One region of the Streptomyces sp. NPDC058579 genome, then DNA from elsewhere that is predicted to be linked to it. Evidence: predicted binding sites of a transcription regulator. Region 1 holds the regulator's gene; the other holds the start of a gene.

Region 1 (9,335 bases):
GTCCTCCCAGTCGATCTCCTTGCCGGCCGTCGTCATCGGCTGGAGCGCGCCGAGGGCGGTGGAGCCGTCCGCGTTCCGCTTGAACCAGATGTTCGGGAAGCCGAGGAAGCGGTGCCAGGCGACACCCATGTTGGTGTTCAGCGAGACCGTGATCATCCACGTGAAGGACGTGACGATCTTCAGCGCCGCGACGAAGTATGTGAGGTGCTGGATCGTGGAGAGGTCCAGGCCGTCGAGGAGCGCGATCAGCGGGTACGAGGCGAAGAAGCCGGGCTCCCAGCTGGTCACGTGGTGCTGGACGCCTTCGAGGGCGCGCAGCGTCATGATGCAGAGGCCGACGATGAGGATGACGGCCTCGACGAAGTACGCCTGGCCGGTCTTGGAGCCCGTGAAGCGCGACTTGCGGCCCGCCCTGGTCGGCTTGGAGAGCTGCCGGATCACGATGAGGGTCACGATGCCGAGGACCGTCATCAGGCCGAGGAACTCGGTGAAGATCTCGTACGGCAGCCAGTCGCCGATGATCGGGATCAGCCAGTCGGCCTGGAAGAGCTGGCCGAAGGCGTTGACGATCGTCAGCAGCAGCGAGAAGAAGCCCACCGCCACGAACCAGTGCGCCACGCCGACGACGCCCCAGCGGTTCATGCGCGTGTGGCCGAGGAACTCCTTGACCAGCGTGATGGTGCGCTGCTTCGGGTCGCCGGTGCGCGTGCCTGCGGGTACGGGCTGGCCGAGCATCACGTAGCGGTAGATCTGCGCGGTGGCGCGGCCGAACAGCGCGACGGCCACCACCGTGATGGCGATCGACACGATGATCGCGGCGAGTTGCATGAGGGGCTCCTCGGGCGGGCCTGCGAGGCGGGAGTGCCGACCCTCGTCAGTGACGTCCCCGGCACTGTCGAGTGTGGCACTACTAAGCGGTAACTTATTCAGTCCGAGCTGAGATTACCGCCTGACGGCGCCGCCCTGTAGCGGCACCCGCGGTGATCTGTGTCGCTCAGGCAAGCCTTGCCGGCCGGGTCCGTCCGGCCGTGGAACCGCTCGCCGCGCGACGCCTGCGGACTGCTGGAAGCGTACGCGCCAGGATGGCGAGGTCCATTCCGAGCCAGTGATGGTCCACATAGTGGAGGTCGAGCAGCTCGCGCTCCTCCCAGGGCAGCTCCGAGCGCCCGCTGATCTGCCAGAGCCCGGTGACGCCGGGGCGCACCGACAGCCGGCGGCGGGACTCGCCCACGCACTCGCGGTGCCCGGGCGTGAGCGGGCACGGGCCGACAAGGGACATCTCGCCCCGTACGACGTGCAGCAGCAGGGGCAGTCCGGCCAGTGGGGTCTTCGTGCGGAAGGTGAGCATCTCGAAGGGGTGTCCGTGCCGGCCCGCGACGGTGCGGCGGCGCATCACCCCGCCCGGTCCCGCGGTCGCGAGGGCGACGGAGAGGGCGACGGCGGCGAACAGGGGGGAGAGGACGGTCAGCAGGGTCAGTCCGCCGAAGAGGTCCAGTGCGCGCTTGGCCGTCATGAAGCTTTCCCACACCCTTTCGAGTGATATTCGTGGGATATTCGGGGTGTATGAGCGCTAAGCCCGCTTTGCCCGACAGGGGTATCCGGACTCTCTCGCGCCGCGGAGGGCCGAGGTCGGGATCGACGCGCCATCCGCGCCTCTTTGAGTGACTCTCAGGGTGAAGAGTTGAGTCGGCTCCACTCAGGTCTGTTGACGCACTCGACCTCGTCGTGCATCCTTGAGCCAGATCCACTCAAGTCGGTCAGCTGGAGGAATTGAAATGGCACGTGCGGTCGGCATCGACCTGGGCACGACTAACTCCGTCGTCAGCGTTCTGGAAGGCGGCGAGCCCACCGTCATCACCAACGCCGAGGGTGCCAGGACCACGCCGTCCGTCGTCGCCTTCGCGAAGAACGGTGAGGTGCTCGTCGGCGAGGTCGCCAAGCGCCAGGCGGTCACCAACGTCGACAGGACCATCCGGTCGGTCAAGCGCCACATGGGCACCGACTGGAAGATCGAGATCGACGGGAAGAACTTCAACCCGCAGCAGATGAGCGCCTTCATCCTGCAGAAGCTGAAGCGCGACGCCGAGGCGTACCTGGGCGAGAAGGTCGTCGACGCGGTCATCACCGTCCCGGCGTACTTCAACGACTCCGAGCGTCAGGCCACCAAGGAGGCCGGTGAGATCGCGGGCCTCAACGTCCTGCGCATCGTCAACGAGCCGACCGCGGCCGCCCTGGCCTACGGCCTGGACAAGGACGACCAGACGATCCTCGTCTTCGACCTCGGTGGCGGCACCTTCGACGTGTCCCTCCTGGAGATCGGCGACGGCGTCGTCGAGGTGAAGGCCACCAACGGTGACAACCACCTCGGTGGTGACGACTGGGACCAGCGCGTCGTCGACTACCTGGTGAAGCAGTTCGCCAACGGTCACGGCGTCGACCTGGCCAAGGACAAGATGGCTCTCCAGCGTCTCCGCGAGGCCGCGGAGAAGGCGAAGATCGAGCTGTCGTCCTCCACCGAGACGTCGATCAACCTGCCGTACATCACGGCCTCCGCCGAGGGCCCGCTGCACCTGGAGGAGAAGCTCACCCGGGCTCAGTTCCAGCAGCTCACGGCCGACCTTCTGGACCGCTGCAAGACGCCGTTCCACAACGTCATCAAGGACGCGGGCATCAACCTGTCCGAGATCGACCACGTCGTTCTCGTCGGTGGCTCCACCCGTATGCCGGCCGTCGCCGAGCTCGTCAAGGAGCTGACCGGTGGCCAGGAGGCCAACAAGGGTGTGAACCCGGACGAGGTCGTCGCCATCGGCGCCGCCCTGCAGGCCGGTGTCCTCAAGGGTGAGGTCAAGGACGTCCTGCTCCTCGACGTGACCCCGCTGTCGCTTGGTATCGAGACCAAGGGCGGCATCATGACCAAGCTCATCGAGCGCAACACCACGATCCCGACCAAGCGGTCCGAGATCTTCACGACGGCCGAGGACAACCAGCCGTCGGTGCAGATCCAGGTCTACCAGGGCGAGCGCGAGATCGCGGCGTACAACAAGAAGCTCGGCATGTTCGAGCTGACCGGTCTGCCGCCGGCCCCGCGTGGCGTCCCGCAGATCGAGGTCGCCTTCGACATCGACGCCAACGGCATCATGCACGTGACCGCGAAGGACCTGGGCACGGGCAAGGAGCAGAAGATGACCGTCACCGGTGGCTCCTCGCTGCCGAAGGACGAGGTCAACCGGATGCGCGAAGAGGCCGAGAAGTACGCGGACGAGGACCACGCCCGTCGCGAGGCCGCCGAGTCCCGCAACCAGGGCGAGCAGCTCGTCTACCAGACGGAGAAGTTCCTCAAGGACAACGAGGACAAGGTCCCCGGTGAGGTCAAGACCGAGGTCGAGACCGCCGTCGCCGAGCTGAAGGAGAAGCTCAAGGGCGAGGACACCGCGGAGATCCGTACGGCCACCGAGAAGGTCGCGGCCGTCTCCCAGAAGCTCGGCCAGGCCATGTACGCCGACGCCCAGGCCGCGCAGGCCGCCGGCGGCGACGCCCCGCAGGGCGAGGCCAAGGCCGACGACGACGTCGTCGACGCCGAGATCGTCGACGACGAGAAGCCCGGTGACGCGAAGGGCGGCGCTGCCTGATGACGGAGGAGACCCCGGGCTTCGAGGAGAAGCCCGACGTCCCCTCCGGCGCCGACGACGCCGCCGAGACCGCCGAGACCCCCTCCGCGGAGGAGGGCTCGGCGGCCCCGGCCGGGGACGCCGCACAGACGGCCGGCCTGACGGCGCAGCTGGACCAGGTACGCAGCGCGCTCGGTGAGCGCACCGCGGACCTCCAGCGGCTCCAGGCCGAGTACCAGAACTACCGCCGGCGGGTGGAGCGTGACCGGGTCACCGTCAAGGAGATCGCGGTCGCGGGCCTCCTGACGGAGCTGCTGCCCGTGCTCGACGACATCGGCCGGGCCCGGGACCACGGCGAACTCGTGGGCGGCTTCAAGTCGGTGGCCGAGTCGCTGGAGACGGTGGCCGCCAAGCTGGGGCTGCAGCAGTTCGGCAAGGAGGGCGAGCCCTTCGACCCGACGATCCACGAGGCCCTGATGCACAGCTACGCGCCGGACGTCACGGAGACGACCTGCGTGGCGATCCTGCAGCCTGGGTACCGGATCGGCGAGCGGACCATCCGGCCCGCCCGCGTCGCGGTGGCCGAGCCCCAGCCCGGGGCGACGCCGGCCGCGAAGGAAGAGAAGCCGGCGGACGAGGAGAGCGGTGGCCCCGAAGAGGGCTAGCGCGACGAACACCGGAGCAGTCCGGAAGGAGGGACGTCGATGAGCACGAAGGACTTCGTCGAGAAGGACTACTACAAGGTTCTCGGCGTCCCCAAGGACGCCACCGACGCCGAGATCAAGAAGGCGTACCGGAAGCTCGCCCGCGAGAACCACCCGGACGCCAACAAGGGCGACACGAGCGCGGAGGCGCGCTTCAAGGAGATCTCCGAGGCGAACGACATCCTCGGTGACCCCAAGAAGCGCAAGGAGTACGACGAGGCCCGCGCCCTCTTCGGCAACGGCGGCTTCCGCGCCGGGCCCGGCGGGCAGGGCGGCTCGTTCAACTTCGACCTGGGCGACCTCTTCGGCGGCGCCCAGCGCCCCGGCGGAGCCGGCGGGGCGGGCGGGGCCGGTGGCTTCGGAGGCGGCATCGGCGACGTCCTCGGCGGCATGTTCGGCCGGGGCGCGGGCGGCGGCGCGGGCACGCGCACGCAGCCGCGCCGCGGCCAGGACATCGAGTCCGAGGTGACGCTCAGCTTCACCGAGGCCGTGGACGGCGCCACGGTGCCGCTGCGGATGTCCTCCCAGGCGCCCTGCAAGGCCTGTTCGGGCACCGGCGACAAGAACGGCACGCCCCGCGTCTGCCCGACCTGCGTCGGCACCGGCCAGGTCTCGCGCGGCAGCGGCGGCGGCTTCTCGCTCACCGACCCGTGCGTGGACTGCAAGGGCCGCGGCCTGATCGCCGAGACCCCCTGCGAGGTCTGCAAGGGCAGCGGCCGGGCCAAGTCCTCCCGCACGATGCAGGTCCGCATTCCCGCCGGGGTCTCCGACGGCCAGCGGATCCGGCTGCGCGGCAAGGGCGCTCCCGGCGAGCGCGGCGGCCCGTCCGGCGATCTGTACGTGGTCGTCCATGTCGACGCCCACCCGGTCTTCGGCCGCAGGGACGACAACCTGACCGTCACCGTGCCCGTCACCTTCGACGAGGCGGCGCTCGGCGGCGAGATCAAGGTGCCGACGCTCGGCGGCCCGGCGGTGACGCTGAAGCTGCCGGCCGGCACGCCCAACGGCCGGACGATGCGCGCCCGCGGCAAGGGCGCGCTCCGCAAGGACGGGACGCGCGGCGATCTGCTGGTGACGGTGGAGGTCGCGGTGCCCAAGGAGCTCGACGACAAGGCCCGCGAGGCCCTTGAGACCTACCGTCAGGCGACGGCGGGCGAGGACCCCAGGGCAGAGTTGTTCCAGGCCGCGAAGGGAGCTTGACCCGATGGACAGCCGACCGGGACGCAGCCGTAACCCGTACGAACTGACCGACGAGTCGCCGGTGTACGTCATCTCGGTGGCGGCCCAGCTCTCGGGCCTGCACCCGCAGACCCTGCGTCAGTACGACCGCCTCGGCCTGGTCTCGCCCGACCGCACGGCGGGCCGGGGCCGGCGCTACTCGGCCCGTGACATCGAACTGCTCCGCACGGTGCAGGCGTTGTCGCAGGACGAGGGCATCAACCTGGCCGGCATCAAGCGCATCATCGAGCTGGAGCACCAGGTGGCCGCGCTCCAGCAGCGCGTCGCCGAGCTGTCGGCGGCCGTCGACGGCGCGGCGATGGCGATGCAGCAGCGCGAGGCGCAGGTCCACGCCTCGTACCGCCGCGACCTCGTCCCGTACCAGGACGTCCAGCAGGCGAGCGCGCTCGTGGTCTGGCGCCCGAAGCGCGGCGAGTAGCCGTCCCGTAAGCCGTTTTCGTACGAAGCCCCCGCCACGGACCGTGGCGGGGGCTTCGTCGATCTGTGCGTACCTGGTCAGTGATCCTGCTCCAGAAGGCCGGACTGGGCGATGAGATAGCCGAGTTGGGCGCGGCTGCCGCTGCCGAGGGCGGAGGCGAGCTTGGCGATGTGGGCCCGGCAGGTCCGCACGTTCATGCCGAGCCGGCGGGCGATGGCCTCGTCGACGTGGCCCTCGACGAGGAGCTTGGCGATGGAGCGCTGGATGCCGCTGATGCCGTCCGTCTTGATGTCGTACGGGATCTCTGCGCGGATCGGGACGGCCAGCTGCCAGAACTGGTCGAAGACGCCGACGAGGTACGCGACGATGCCCGGGTGGCGCAGCTCCAGGGCGACCTGCCGGTCGCTGCGCGCGGGGATGAAGGCGACCTCGCGGTCCACGATGATCAGCCGGTCGATGATCTCCTCGAGCGTGCGGACCTGTACCTCGGGGCCGACGTGTTCGAGGTAGGTGAGCGTGAGCTCGGTGTGGCGGGCGGTGTGCTGGTAGAGCGTGCGCATGTTGATGCCGCGGCCCAGGAGGGGGGAGACCCGCTCCAGCGCCTCGGCCAGGGCGTGGGCGGGCCGGCCGCCGCCGGGCTGGACGGTCAGGAGTTCCATGCGGCAGTTGGCGACGACCCGGTCGAGGGTGGCGTTGATCCGGCCGATGCCCTCGAGGACGGTGATGGCGTGCGTGGAGGGCTGGTCCTGCGCGGTGATCGACATGAACGGCTCGAAAGCGTCGGACAGCGCGACCGTCTGGCGTCGGCGCTCCAGAATCTCGCGCTCGATGGGCTGGAGAAGTTGTGCCAGCGCCGAGGAAGGCGGGATAGGGCGCATCCACTGGGCGTCGTCCGGGTCCGGGTGGAGCAGCGACAGATCGAGCAGGCAGGGCGTCTCGACAGCCTCTGACCGGGGTATTCGCCCCGTGCGCAGAGCGCTGGCGTACAGCTCGGCGCCTGCCTTGCACAACTCTGCATGCGAATGGGGGTGGCCGGATTCGTCCGGTTGTTTCTGCATATGTACACCCCCAGGCTCCTGCATCTCAGGAACATGATGCATGGGTTTGGTGGTGGAAGCGCAGAGAGTAAGCCATCGTCTTAGACGCGGGGGGTTGGAGAAGACATATCTTCAAGTGAGGTTGCTCGGTGATGATGAAGAAGCTCATACGCGCGGTGGCCGGAGTCGCCTTCATCGCGGCCGCCACAGTGGGAGCGCTGGGGGCGGTACAGGACCCCGGTTGGCACTCGGAACCGGCGGGCACGCAGGTCGCCGCGGTTGCCGACCCGGGCTGGTCGTCGGCTCCGGCCGGCGTGAACGACCCCGGCTGGTCCCTCGTCGGCGCATGAACGTTCCCGACGACTCTCGTTTCCGCCGTGAGATGGCGGCTGCCTACCGTTCCGGGTGGCATTTCATCGACCTCGTCACCGCCGTGCCGCACGGTGGCGATTCGTTGATGGTCACCCTCTTCGGAGAGCCGATCATCATCAGGCGCGGGGACGACGAGGACATCCGAGCCTACCGATGCCTCCGGAAACCCCGTGGCGCCCCACAGCCCGTCCGGTGTGCCATTCGTTACGGCATGATTTTCGTCAACCTCGACCAGCGTGACCACCAGTTGGTCGAGTCCGAGACCATCACCGCCACCCCCCGCAGTGCCTGAGCGGTTCCCCCGTCGTTCAAGATCGCTCAGGTACTTCCCCCACACAGCGGCGCCATCGCGGACCTGAAACGCGATGGCGCCGCTGTGCTGTGCCCGTGCGGGCGCCGGCAGCGGGGCCCGTAAGTCCGCCGTCACGCGCTACGCCCGGCCCATGGCCCGCGTCAGCGCGATCTCGATGACCACCCGGTCCGGGTTCGGCGCCGGGACGCGGCCGTAGCGGCTCGCGTAGCGGTCCACCGCGTCCGCGACGACGTCCGGCTCCGTACGGATGCGGGCCACGCCCTCCAGCGTCGCCCAGCGGCCCTTGTCCACCTGGCAGACCGCCACCCGCGCGCCGTCCGCGCCCGCCGCCAGGACGTTGGCGACCTTGTGGCTGTGCTTGTTGGTGATGACCCGGGCGATGCCGTTCTCGCCGCCCTCGGGGTCGTACGTCACGCCCACCGCGACCACGTGCGGGGTGCCGTCCGCGCGCGGGGTCGTCAGGGTGCACATGTGGTACTCGCGCCAGAAGCTGAGATACGAGTCGTCCGGGTTCCGCGGGTCAGTCGCCATGCCCGGAACCTACCCGGGGCAGAGCCATGTGCGACACCTTGAGCGGAATGGACTCAACTTTGTGTACGCTGGACCAGTCATAGGAGCCTTAGGAGTCCTGAGGGACCTGTACAGCGGACGCCGAGGAGGAGACAGCGCACGTGGACGCCGAACTGACCAACAGGAGCCGGGAGGCGCTCAACGCGGCCACCAGCCGCGCCGTGTCCGGCGGGCACGCCGACCTCACCCCTGCCCATCTTCTGCTCGCGCTCCTCGCGGGTCAGGACAACGAGAACATCACCGATCTGCTCGCCGCCGTCGAGGCCGACCAGGCCGCTGTACGGTCCGGAGCGGAGCGGCTGCTGGCCGCCCTGCCCAGCGTGACCGGATCCACGGTCGCGCCGCCGCAGCCCAACCGTGAGCTGCTCGCCGTCATCGCCGATGCGGCGAAGCGGGCCAAGGAGCTCGGGGACGACTACATCTCCACCGAGCACCTGCTCATCGGGATCGCGGCGAAGGGCGGACAGGCCGGCGAGGTACTGGCCCAGCAGGGGGCCGGTACGAAAAGGCTGCTCGACGCGTTCGAGAAGAGCAGGGGAGGGCGCCGGGTGACCACACCCGACCCGGAGGGTCAGTACAAGGCGCTGGAGAAGTTCGGTACGGACTTCACGGCGGCCGCGCGCGAGGGCAAGCTCGACCCGGTCATCGGGCGCGACCAGGAGATCCGGCGGGTCGTCCAGGTCCTCTCCCGCCGCACCAAGAACAACCCGGTCCTCATCGGTGAGCCCGGCGTCGGCAAGACCGCCGTCGTCGAGGGCCTCGCCCAGCGGATCGTGAAGGGCGACGTCCCCGAGTCGCTCCGGAACAAGCGCCTGGTCTCGCTCGACCTGGGCGCGATGGTCGCGGGCGCCAAGTACCGCGGCGAGTTCGAGGAGCGGCTCAAGACCGTCCTCTCCGAGATCAAGGCCAGCGACGGCCAGATCATCACCTTCATCGACGAGCTGCACACCGTCGTCGGCGCGGGCGCCGGCGGCGACTCCGCCATGGACGCCGGCAACATGCTGAAGCCGATGCTGGCCCGCGGCGAGCTGCGCATGGTCGGCGCGACGACCCTGGACGAGTACCGCGAGCGGA
Region 2 (9,335 bases), on a different contig from region 1:
GCGACCTTCCGCAGCAGCCGCGCGACGGACCGCTCCAGGTTCCGTACGCCCGCCTCGCGGGTGTACTCGCCCGCCAGCTTCCGCAGCGACGCGTCCTCGAGGACCACCTCGCCGGGCTCCAGGCCCGCCCGCTCCAGCTGCCTGGGCAGCAGGTGGTCGCGGGCGATGACGACCTTCTCGTCCTCCGTGTACCCGTCGAGCCTGACCAGCTCCATCCGGTCGAGCAGCGCCTCGGGGATGGCCTCCAGGACGTTCGCCGTCGCCAGGAACACGACGTCGGAGAGGTCGAGTTCGACCTCCAGGTAGTGGTCGCGGAAGGTGTGGTTCTGCGCCGGGTCGAGGACCTCCAGGAGCGCGGCCGCCGGGTCGCCCCGGTAGTCCGAGCCGACCTTGTCGATCTCGTCGAGCAGGACCACCGGGTTCATCGACCCGGCCTCCTTGATCGCCCGTACGATCCGGCCCGGCAGCGCGCCGACGTACGTACGCCGGTGGCCGCGGATCTCCGCCTCGTCCCGTACGCCGCCGAGCGCGACCCGGACGAACTTCCGCCCCATCGCGTGCGCGACGGACTCGCCCAGCGAGGTCTTGCCGACACCGGGCGGGCCGACCAGGGCCAGGACCGCGCCGCCGCGCCGGCCGCCGACCACGCCGAGACCCCGCTCGGCGCGCCGCTTGCGCACCGCCAGGTACTCGGTGATCCGCTCCTTCACGTCCTCAAGGCCCGCGTGCTCGGCGTCCAGGATCGCCTTGGCGCCCTGGATGTCGTACTGGTCCTCGGTCCTTTCGTTCCACGGCAGTTCGAGGACCGTGTCGAGCCAGGTCCGGATCCAGGAGCCCTCGGGGGACTGGTCGCTGGACCGCTCCAGCTTCTCGACCTCCTTGAGGGCCGCCTCGCGGACGTTCTCGGGCAGGTCTGCGGCCTCGACACGGGTCCGGTAGTCGTCGGACTCGTCGCCCTCCGTCTCGCCGTTGAGGTCGCGCAGCTCCTTGCGTACGGCGTCCAGCTGGCGCCGCAGCAGGAACTCGCGCTGCTGCTTGTCGACGCCCTCCTGGACGTCCTTGGCGATGGACTCGGCCACGTCCTGCTCGGCGAGGTGCTCGCGGAGCTGGGCGGTGGCGAGCTTGAGGCGGGCGACCGGGTCGGCGGTCTCCAGGAGTTCGACCTTCTGCTCGACGGTGAGGAAGGGCGAGTAGCCGGAGTTGTCGGCGAGCGCGGAGACGCCGTCGATCTGCTGGACGCGGTCCACGACCTGCCAGGCGCCGCGCTTGCGCAGCCAGCTGGTGGCGAGCGCCTTGTACTCCTTGACCAGTTCGGTCACGGAGCCGGGCAGCGGGTCGGGCACGGTCTCCTCGACGACGCTGCCCTCGACCCAGAGGGCGGCGCCGGGTCCTGTCGTACCCGCGCCGATCTTCACGCGGCCCAGGGCGCGGATGAGGGCGCCGGGGTCGCCGTCGGACAGCCGTCCGACCTGCTCGACGGTGCCGAGCACACCGGTCCCGGCGTACGTGCCGTCGACCCGGGGCACGAGGAGCACCTTGGGCTTCCCGGTGCCGCTTCCGGACCGGGCGGCGGCCTGGGCGGCCTCGACCGCGGCGCGTACGTCGGTGTCGGACAGGTCCAGCGGCACCACCATTCCGGGCAGCACGACCTCGTCGTCGAGCGGCAGCACAGGCAGAGTGAGCGGTGAGGACGTCGAAGCCATGATCTCCCCTTCGGCAGTCAAGTTGAGCTATGTGGACTCAATGCACGGGCACCCGGGGATGTTCCCCGGGGGCCGTTCGCTCTGAGCGATCACTCTGGTGCGGGGCGGAGTGGCGACGGTGTAATGCCTCTATGGACACTGCGGCTATTACCTCTGCCTGGGTGGCGGGCTGGACCGTCTCGCGGGGCACTGCGCCCGCCGTCGTCGAGCCCTGGGGCTGGCGGATCGACGTCGGCCTGCCGACGCACGTCTTCCGGCACGTCCTGCCGGCGCCGGACGCGGTGTCCGTGGGGAAGCTCTGCCAGGAGATCACCGTGCCGGGCGCGTGGCTGAAGATCATGGCCGGTCCCGAGGAGTCGGCCGAGTGGATCACCCCGGGGTGGACCGTCCCGGACGACCCCGGCTACATGATGAGCAAGACCCTGGACCCGGGGGCCCGCCCGCCGGCGCCGGAGGGGTACGCGCGGACGACGGAGACCCGGGACGGGGTGATCCGGGTCCGGATCGTGGCCCCGGACGGCACGCTCGCCGCGCGCGGCCAAATGGCCCCGACAGGGGTGACCGCCGTCGCCGACCAGATCGAGACCCACCCCGACCACCGCCGACGCGGCCTCGGCGCGAACGTGATGCGCACCCTGGAGGCGGCGGCCGCCCAGACGGGCGCGACCACGGGCATCCTCGCGGCCACCCGCGACGGCCTGGCCCTCTACGACAGCCTGGACTGGCGCTACGAGTGCCCGCTGACGGGGATCGTGCGGGAGGCGTAGGGCGCGAGGGTGCGGGAGCGTGCGCCCCCGGTGTGCGCCGGTGCTCCCCCGGCGGGCGGCGAAAAGATGGGCGGAATTGCAACCTCCGTACCCTTCCCCCGCGTTCAGAGGTCGTGACGACGAGCTTTCCCGGGTGCGGGCAGTGCACCGAAGACGGAACCGGGACCGGAGCCGAAACCGGGCCCGGGGCCGAGGCCTGGTCCGGGACCGGGTCCGGGGCGGGGAGCGGGGCCGAAGCCGGGTCCGGGACCGGGTCCGGGGCGGGGAGCGGGGCCGAAGCCGGGACCGGAGCCGAGAGCGGGTCCGGGGCCGACGGCGGGCCGTCGGACGGCGGTCCGGACAGCGGCGGCGCGTCCGCCGGTAGTCCGTCCGGCGGCGGCCCGTACAGCGGCCGCCCCTCCCGCGGTGGTGGTCCGTCCCGCGGCGGCACGTCCGGCGGCCGCCCCTCCGGCAACGGTCCGTCCGGCGAGGACGACGCGTGCGACGGGCGTCTCGTGCACGCCGTCGCCGGTGGCGACAAGGACGCGCTGTCCCGGCTGTTCGCCCGGCACGCGGGCCCCCTCTTCGCCCACCTCCTCAACCGCGGCTTCCCCGCCCAGACCGTCGAGGACGCCGTCCAAGAGACCTTCCTGACGGTGTGGAAGAGCGCCTCCGGCTTCCACGAGGGCAGCGTCCCTGCCTGGCTGCGGCGGATAGCGCACTGCCGCGCCGTCGATCTCGAACGGGCCGCCGGACGGCAGCGGGCCCTCGCCGACCGGGCCCGCGAGCACACCCCCTCCTCCGCAGGCACCGCTCCCTCCGCCGAGGACTGCCTGCTCGCCTCCTCGCCCCGCTACGCGGCCATAGCCTTCGCGCTCGCCGGGCTCCCCGCCCCGCAGCGCGAGGTCATCGAGCTGCGCTACCTCCAGCACTACAGCGTCCGCGAGACCGCCGAGCGCCTCGCCGTCCCCGAGGGCACGGTCAAGGCCCGCGCCGCCCGGGGCTGCGCCCGGCTGCGCGAGTGGATCGTGGCCCAGGACGCGGCGGAGGCCGCGGACGGCGTACCGCGCGCGACCGGCGGAGGAGGTGCCCATGACCGCGACCGGGTCCCCCGCCCCCGCCCGTAACCCCCACTCCCCCACAGCCGCCCCCACCTCCAGCTCCGAAAGCAGCCCTCGCATGGTCGAGCTCTCTCCCCCCACGACAGCCACGACAGCCACGACGCCCGAGCACCCCGTGACGTCCGCGCCTCCGACGCCTCCCGCGCCGCCCGCCCCCACCCGGCACCTCCCGGCGCACTGGGTGGACGCGTACGCCCGCGGGGAGCTCTCCCCCGAGCTCCTCGGCCACGCCGAGGCCCATCTCGAGCGGTGCCGGGCGTGCGTCGACGCCGTCGACCTGGCGGTACGCGGCGGGCCGCACGGCCCCCGCCTGGACGCCCTGCACGCGGCCCTGGTCAACCGGATCGGGTGAGGGCATGCTCGGGACCATGGTGCGCAGGAGAACGGTGTGGGTCGCGTCGGCGGTACTGGTCCCGTGGCTCGCCGTGTCCGGGTGCGGCGACCAGGACACCCCGTCGCCACCCACCGTGACGCAACAAGGATCGGCGGCCGCCACGCCCACGACCGCCCCCGCGCCACCGGTCCCCACCGGGCCGGACGGCACCGTGAAGAACGACCACGAGCCCGGCCCCCGCGAGGTCCTCGTCGAGGTGAACGTCAACGGCGGCCTGGCCGGGGTCCGCAATCAGCTGATCGTCCACTACGACGGCGGCTACACCACCCGCTCCGGCACCGAACCCCCGCGCACCGGCCGCATGACCGCCGCCGAAGTGGCCGAACTGCGCGCGGCGTTGGAGGACCCCGCGTACGCGAAGGTGCCCGCGCGCCCGACGGGACAGCCCGTGGCGGACGGGTTCCAGTACGTCTTCACCCACCGGTACCGCGTCGTGGTCGCCGGTGAGGGCGAGCGCCCGCCCGCCCTCCGGCGCGTCTTCGAGGCCCTCCCCGACGGCGGCCCGCCGACCGACCCCTGAGGTCAGGCGGCCGGCAGACCCTCGCCCTTCACCGACAGGTCCCTCAACTGGCGGTCCAGGAAGGCCCGTACGCGTGCGGGCATGTCCATCGCCGCCGGGTCGAGGGCCCATTGGAGCTGGAGGCCGTCCATCACGGCGAGCTGCTCCTGCCCTGCGGCCCGGCAGTCGATGCCCTCGCGCAGTTCCCCGCGCCGCACCGCCGCCTCCATCAGGTCGACGGTGTGGCCGAGCACGCGCGCGTACCGCTCCTTGAAGTAGCCGTGCGCGGGGTGGCCGACGTTGCCCGACTCCCCGGCCAGGACGTTGAACATCCGGACGATGCCGGGGCGCCGGGTGTTGTCCTCGACGAGGGCGACGACGGTCTCCAGGTACGCGGCGTACGACTCCGGCTCGTCGGCGAAGAGGCGCTCGACGTCGTGCTGCTCGCTCTGCGCGAGGACCGAGAGCAGGAGGTCCTCCTTGCCGCGGAAGTGGTGCAGCAGCCCGCCCTGGGTGATGCCGCAGTCGTTGGCGATCCGGGCGAGCGAGGAGGCGTGGAAGCCCCACCGCCCGAAGTGCTCGACGGCGGTGTCGAGGATCTTCCGGCGGCGCTCGTCCCCCACCGCATAGCTGCCCCTGCCTGCGCTTTTTCGGGTCGTCGGGCCCTTGTTCTCCGGCATGGGGCCCAGCTTAGGTGGTGCCCGGAATAGGCCCGGAATGAGGCTTTCCGCCTGTGATCCAGGACACAGAACCAAAACCTAGTACCCACTCGGTTTTCACGCTTAGCCTGAGGCCCGGCCCGGTGAGGCACCTCCGCCCCTCAGCCCGGTCACGTCACCTCAGGAGACCCGTCATGCACCCGTACCAGGACGCCACCCGACCCGTCGACGAGCGCGTCGAGGACCTGCTCGCCCGGATGACCCTGGAGGAGAAGGCCGGCCAGCTCTTCCACTCCATGCTGATGATGAACGCGGACGGCACCCCGGTCACCGAGACCGACGGCTCGATGCTGCCGTTCTCCACGCCGGAGCTGCTCGAAGGCCGCCACCTCACCCACTTCAACCTGCTCGGCACATACGGCGCCCGCGAGATGGCCCTCTGGCACAACGCCGTCCAGGAGATGGCCGCGAACACCCGGCTCGGCATCCCGGTCTCGCTCTCCACCGACCCGCGCCACGCCTTCACCGACAACATCGGCGCCTCCTTCAACGCCGGCGCGTTCTCCGCGTGGCCCGAGGCGCTGGGGCTCGCCGCGATAGCCGACCCGGAGCTGGTCTTCCACTTCGCCGACACCGTCCGCCGCGAGTACCTCTCCGTCGGCTTCCGCACCGCTCTCCACCCGCAGATCGACCTCGCCACCGAGCCGCGCTGGGCACGCCAGTCCGGCACCTTCGGCTCGGACGCCAAGCTGACCGGCGAACTCGTCCAGGCGTACGTCCGCGGCCTCCAGGGCGAGGAGCTGGGTCCGGACTCGGTGGCGGCCATGGTCAAGCACTTCCCCGGCGGCGGCCCGCAGAAGGACGGCGAGGACCCGCACTTCCCGCACGGCAAGGAGCAGATCTACCCGGGCGGCATGCGGGAGCACCACCTGGAGCCCTTCAAGGCCGCGATCGCCGCGGGCTGCTCGCAGATGATGCCGTACTACGGCCAGCCGATCGGCACCGACTGGGAGGAGGTCGGCTTCGGCTTCAGCAAGGGCGTGGTCACCGGGCTGCTGCGGGAGGAGCTCGGCTTCCAGGGGATCGTCTGCACCGACTGGGGAGTGCTCACGGACTCGGTGATCTTCGGCGAGCCGCACGCGGCGCGGGCCTGGGGCGTGGAGCACCTGAGCGTGGCGGAGCGGACGGCGAAGTCGCTGGACGCGGGCTCGGACCAGTTCGGCGGCGAGCAGTGCCCCGAGGTGATCGTGGAGCTGGTCGAGTCCGGCCGGATCACCGAGGAGCGCGTCGACGTCTCCGTACGGCGGCTGCTGCGCGAGAAGTTCGTGCTCGGGCTCTTCGACGAGCGGCGGTACGTGGACCCGGAGGAGGCCGCCGAGACGGTCGGCCGCGCCGACTTCAAGGCGGCGGGCGCGGCGGCCCAGCGCCGCTCGCTGACCGTCCTCACCGACGGCCCGCTGCCGCTGGCCGGGCGGCCGAAGCTGTACGTCGAGAACGTCGACCCGGCCGTCGCGGCGGGCTACGGTGACGTTGTCACCGACCCGGCCGAGGCGGACCTCGCGGTGCTGCGGCTGCGCACCCCGTACGAGGAGCGCCCGAACCTCTTCGAGGCCTTCTTCCACTCCGGCTCCCTCGCCTTCGCGGAGCCCGAGCTGAGCCGGATCCTCGCGCTGCTCGCGACCGTGCCGACGGTCGTCTGCGTCAACCTGGAGCGTCCCGCCGTCCTGCCGGAGATCGCCGAGCGTGCGGCGGCCCTGATCGCCGACTACGGCGCGAGCGACGAGGCCCTCCTCGACGTGGCCTTCGGCCGGGCGAAGGCGGAGGGCCGGCTCCCCTTCGAGCTGCCCCGGTCGATGGCGGCGGTGGAGGCGGCCCGCCCGGACGTCCCGAACGACACGCTGGACCCGGTCTTCCCGCACGGCCACGGCCTGACCATCTGAGATCCGAGATCTGAGACCTGCGATCTGGGATCTGAGTCTGAGATCTGAGACCGGATCCTCCCGAATCCCGTTTGTCCCGGCCCTCCCCGCCCCGCGAGGATGGCCGGGACAGTCGTCTGCCGATTCCGGGAGTGCGCGCACATGTCCAGCCCCGTCACGATCGACCGCCGCGAGGGCCCGTACGGAGAAGTCGTACTGCGGCGGCGCGGCGAGCATTTAGAGATCATCGCCAACGGCACCTTCCTGATGGACACCTCCGACGGACGTTCGGAGCGACGGCTGGTCGACGCGGCCTACCTCGCGCTCGACCCACCGCCCGGAGGCCCCCTCCCCTCGGTCCTCATCGGCGGTCTCGGCGTCGGCTTCTCCCTCGCCCACGCCGCCGCGGACCCCCGCTGGGGCCGGATCGCGGTCGTCGAACGCGAGCAGGCGATCATCGACTGGCACCGCGAAGGCCCTCTGACCACGATCTCCGGCACGGCGCTCGCCGATCCGCGGAACGTGATCCTGCACACGGACCTCGTGGCCTACGTCCACGACTCTCCCGACACCTACGACGCGCTCTGCCTGGACATCGACAACGGCCCCGACTGGACCGTCACCGAGGACAACCAAAACCTGTACTCCGCCGAGGGGTTGGCGGCCTGCGCGAGGCGTCTGAATCCGGGCGGAATCCTCGCCGTCTGGTCGGCCCGGCCGTCCGCCGATTTCGAAGCGTCCTTGCGGAATGCCGGATTCAACGGGGTACGGACGGAAGAGATCCCCGTTGCCCGGGGCGTCCCTGACGTGGTGCACCTCGCCATCCGGCCTGGATAGCCGGGACGCTGTCAGTGCCTCTAGGCTGCTGGCCGATACCAGCGATGCGAGGCGGGGCTATGGAGCAGACACACACCACTCACCACGGTGCGGCGGCCACTCCGGGCGCGCAGCGGCGAGTGCTGGTCGTCGAGGACGACACGACGATCGTGGATGCGATCGCCGCGAGGCTGCGGGCGGAAGGATTCCTCGTCCAGACGGCGACCGACGGCCCGGCGGCCGTCGACGCGGCCGAGGCCTGGCAGCCCGACCTGATGGTCCTCGACGTGATGCTGCCCGGTTTCGACGGCCTCGAGGTCTGCCGCCGCGTCCAGGCGCAGCGCCCGGTCCCGGTCCTGATGCTGACCGCGCGGGACGACGAGACGGACATGCTGGTCGGCCTGGGCGTAGGCGCCGACGACTACATGACCAAGCCGTTCTCCATGCGCGAGCTGGCCGCGCGCGTGCACGTCCTGCTGCGCCGGGTGGAGCGGGCCGCGCTCGCCGCCGTCACCCCGCGGAGCGGGATCCTGCGCCTCGGCGAGCTGGAGATCGACCACGCGCAGCGCCGCGTCCGGGTCCGCAACGACGACGTCCACCTGACGCCGACCGAGTTCGACCTGCTGGTCTGCCTGGCGAACACCCCGCGCGCGGTCCTCTCCCGCGAGCAGCTGCTCGCCGAGGTCTGGGACTGGGCGGACGCCTCCGGCACACGGACGGTGGACAGCCACATCAAGGCGCTGCGCCGGAAGATCGGGGCGGAGCGGATCCGTACGGTCCATGGCGTCGGGTACGCGCTGGAGACGCCGGCGTCATGAACCGCCGGGGGCAGCGCCCCGAGCGCCCGAGAAGGCGCCGGATCGTGATCTCGATCAAGACCAAGCTGGGCACGCTGGTCGTCGGGGCGGTCCTGCTGACCTCGGGGCTCGCGCTGGTGGCGATCCGGACCTCCACGGAGTTCCGGTACATCACGATCTTCGCGATGATCGCGACGCTCCTGATCACCCAATTCGTGGCGCAGTCCCTGACGGCGCCGCTCGACGAGATGAACACGGTGGCCGGATCGATCTCGCGCGGTGACTTCAGCCGACGCGTGCGGGGCGCGGACCGCCGCGACGAGCTGGGCGACCTGGCCTCGACGATCAACCGCATGGCGGACGACCTGGAGTCCGTCGACCGGCACCGCAAGGAGCTGGTCGCGAACGTCTCGCACGAGCTGCGCACCCCCATCGCCGCGCTCCGCGCGGTCCTGGAGAACGTCGTCGACGGGGTCTCGGAGGCCGATCCGGAGACCATGCGTACGGCCCTGAAGCAGACAGAGCGGCTCGGCCGGCTGGTGGAGACCCTGCTCGACCTGTCACGTCTTGACAACGGTGTCGTCACGCTCAAGGCACGCCGCTTCGAGGTCTGGCCGTATCTGTCCGGCGTGCTCCGGGAGGCCAATCTGGCCGCGTCCCAGCGCGGCCTGTCCTCCACGT

The links. Region 1 encodes HspR, which represses chaperone genes until heat shock. Its sites were predicted from a motif close to TTGAGNNNNNNNNNCTCAA; they were not measured.
Region 2: the regulator HspR is predicted to act here: its motif matches at 1,726-1,744, upstream of lon (endopeptidase La).

Annotation. Positions count from the first base shown of each region.
Region 1 is NZ_JBHXPI010000001.1:208,184-217,518, reverse strand. Features, by position in the region: gene ACFWRO_RS01035 (heterodisulfide reductase-related iron-sulfur binding cluster) at 1-828, opposite strand, end outside; gene ACFWRO_RS01030 (sugar transferase) at 995-1,513, opposite strand; gene dnaK (molecular chaperone DnaK) at 1,776-3,629, shown strand; gene grpE (nucleotide exchange factor GrpE) at 3,629-4,273, shown strand; gene dnaJ (molecular chaperone DnaJ) at 4,313-5,512, shown strand; gene ACFWRO_RS01010 (heat shock protein transcriptional repressor HspR) at 5,517-5,969, shown strand; gene ACFWRO_RS01005 (helix-turn-helix transcriptional regulator) at 6,047-7,027, opposite strand; gene ACFWRO_RS01000 (hypothetical protein) at 7,159-7,356, shown strand; gene ACFWRO_RS00995 ((2Fe-2S)-binding protein) at 7,353-7,670, shown strand; gene ACFWRO_RS00990 (pyridoxamine 5'-phosphate oxidase family protein) at 7,809-8,222, opposite strand; gene clpB (ATP-dependent chaperone ClpB) at 8,363-9,335, shown strand, end outside.
Region 2 is NZ_JBHXPI010000007.1:247,236-256,570, forward strand. Features, by position in the region: gene lon (endopeptidase La) at 1-1,703, opposite strand, end outside; gene ACFWRO_RS12835 (GNAT family N-acetyltransferase) at 1,835-2,470, shown strand; gene ACFWRO_RS12840 (RNA polymerase sigma factor) at 2,965-3,576, shown strand; gene ACFWRO_RS12845 (zf-HC2 domain-containing protein) at 3,542-3,922, shown strand; gene ACFWRO_RS12850 (hypothetical protein) at 3,939-4,484, shown strand; gene ACFWRO_RS12855 (TetR/AcrR family transcriptional regulator) at 4,487-5,143, opposite strand; gene ACFWRO_RS12860 (glycoside hydrolase family 3 protein) at 5,317-7,062, shown strand; gene ACFWRO_RS12865 (spermidine synthase) at 7,204-7,878, shown strand; gene ACFWRO_RS12870 (response regulator transcription factor) at 7,938-8,675, shown strand; gene ACFWRO_RS12875 (ATP-binding protein) at 8,672-9,335, shown strand, end outside.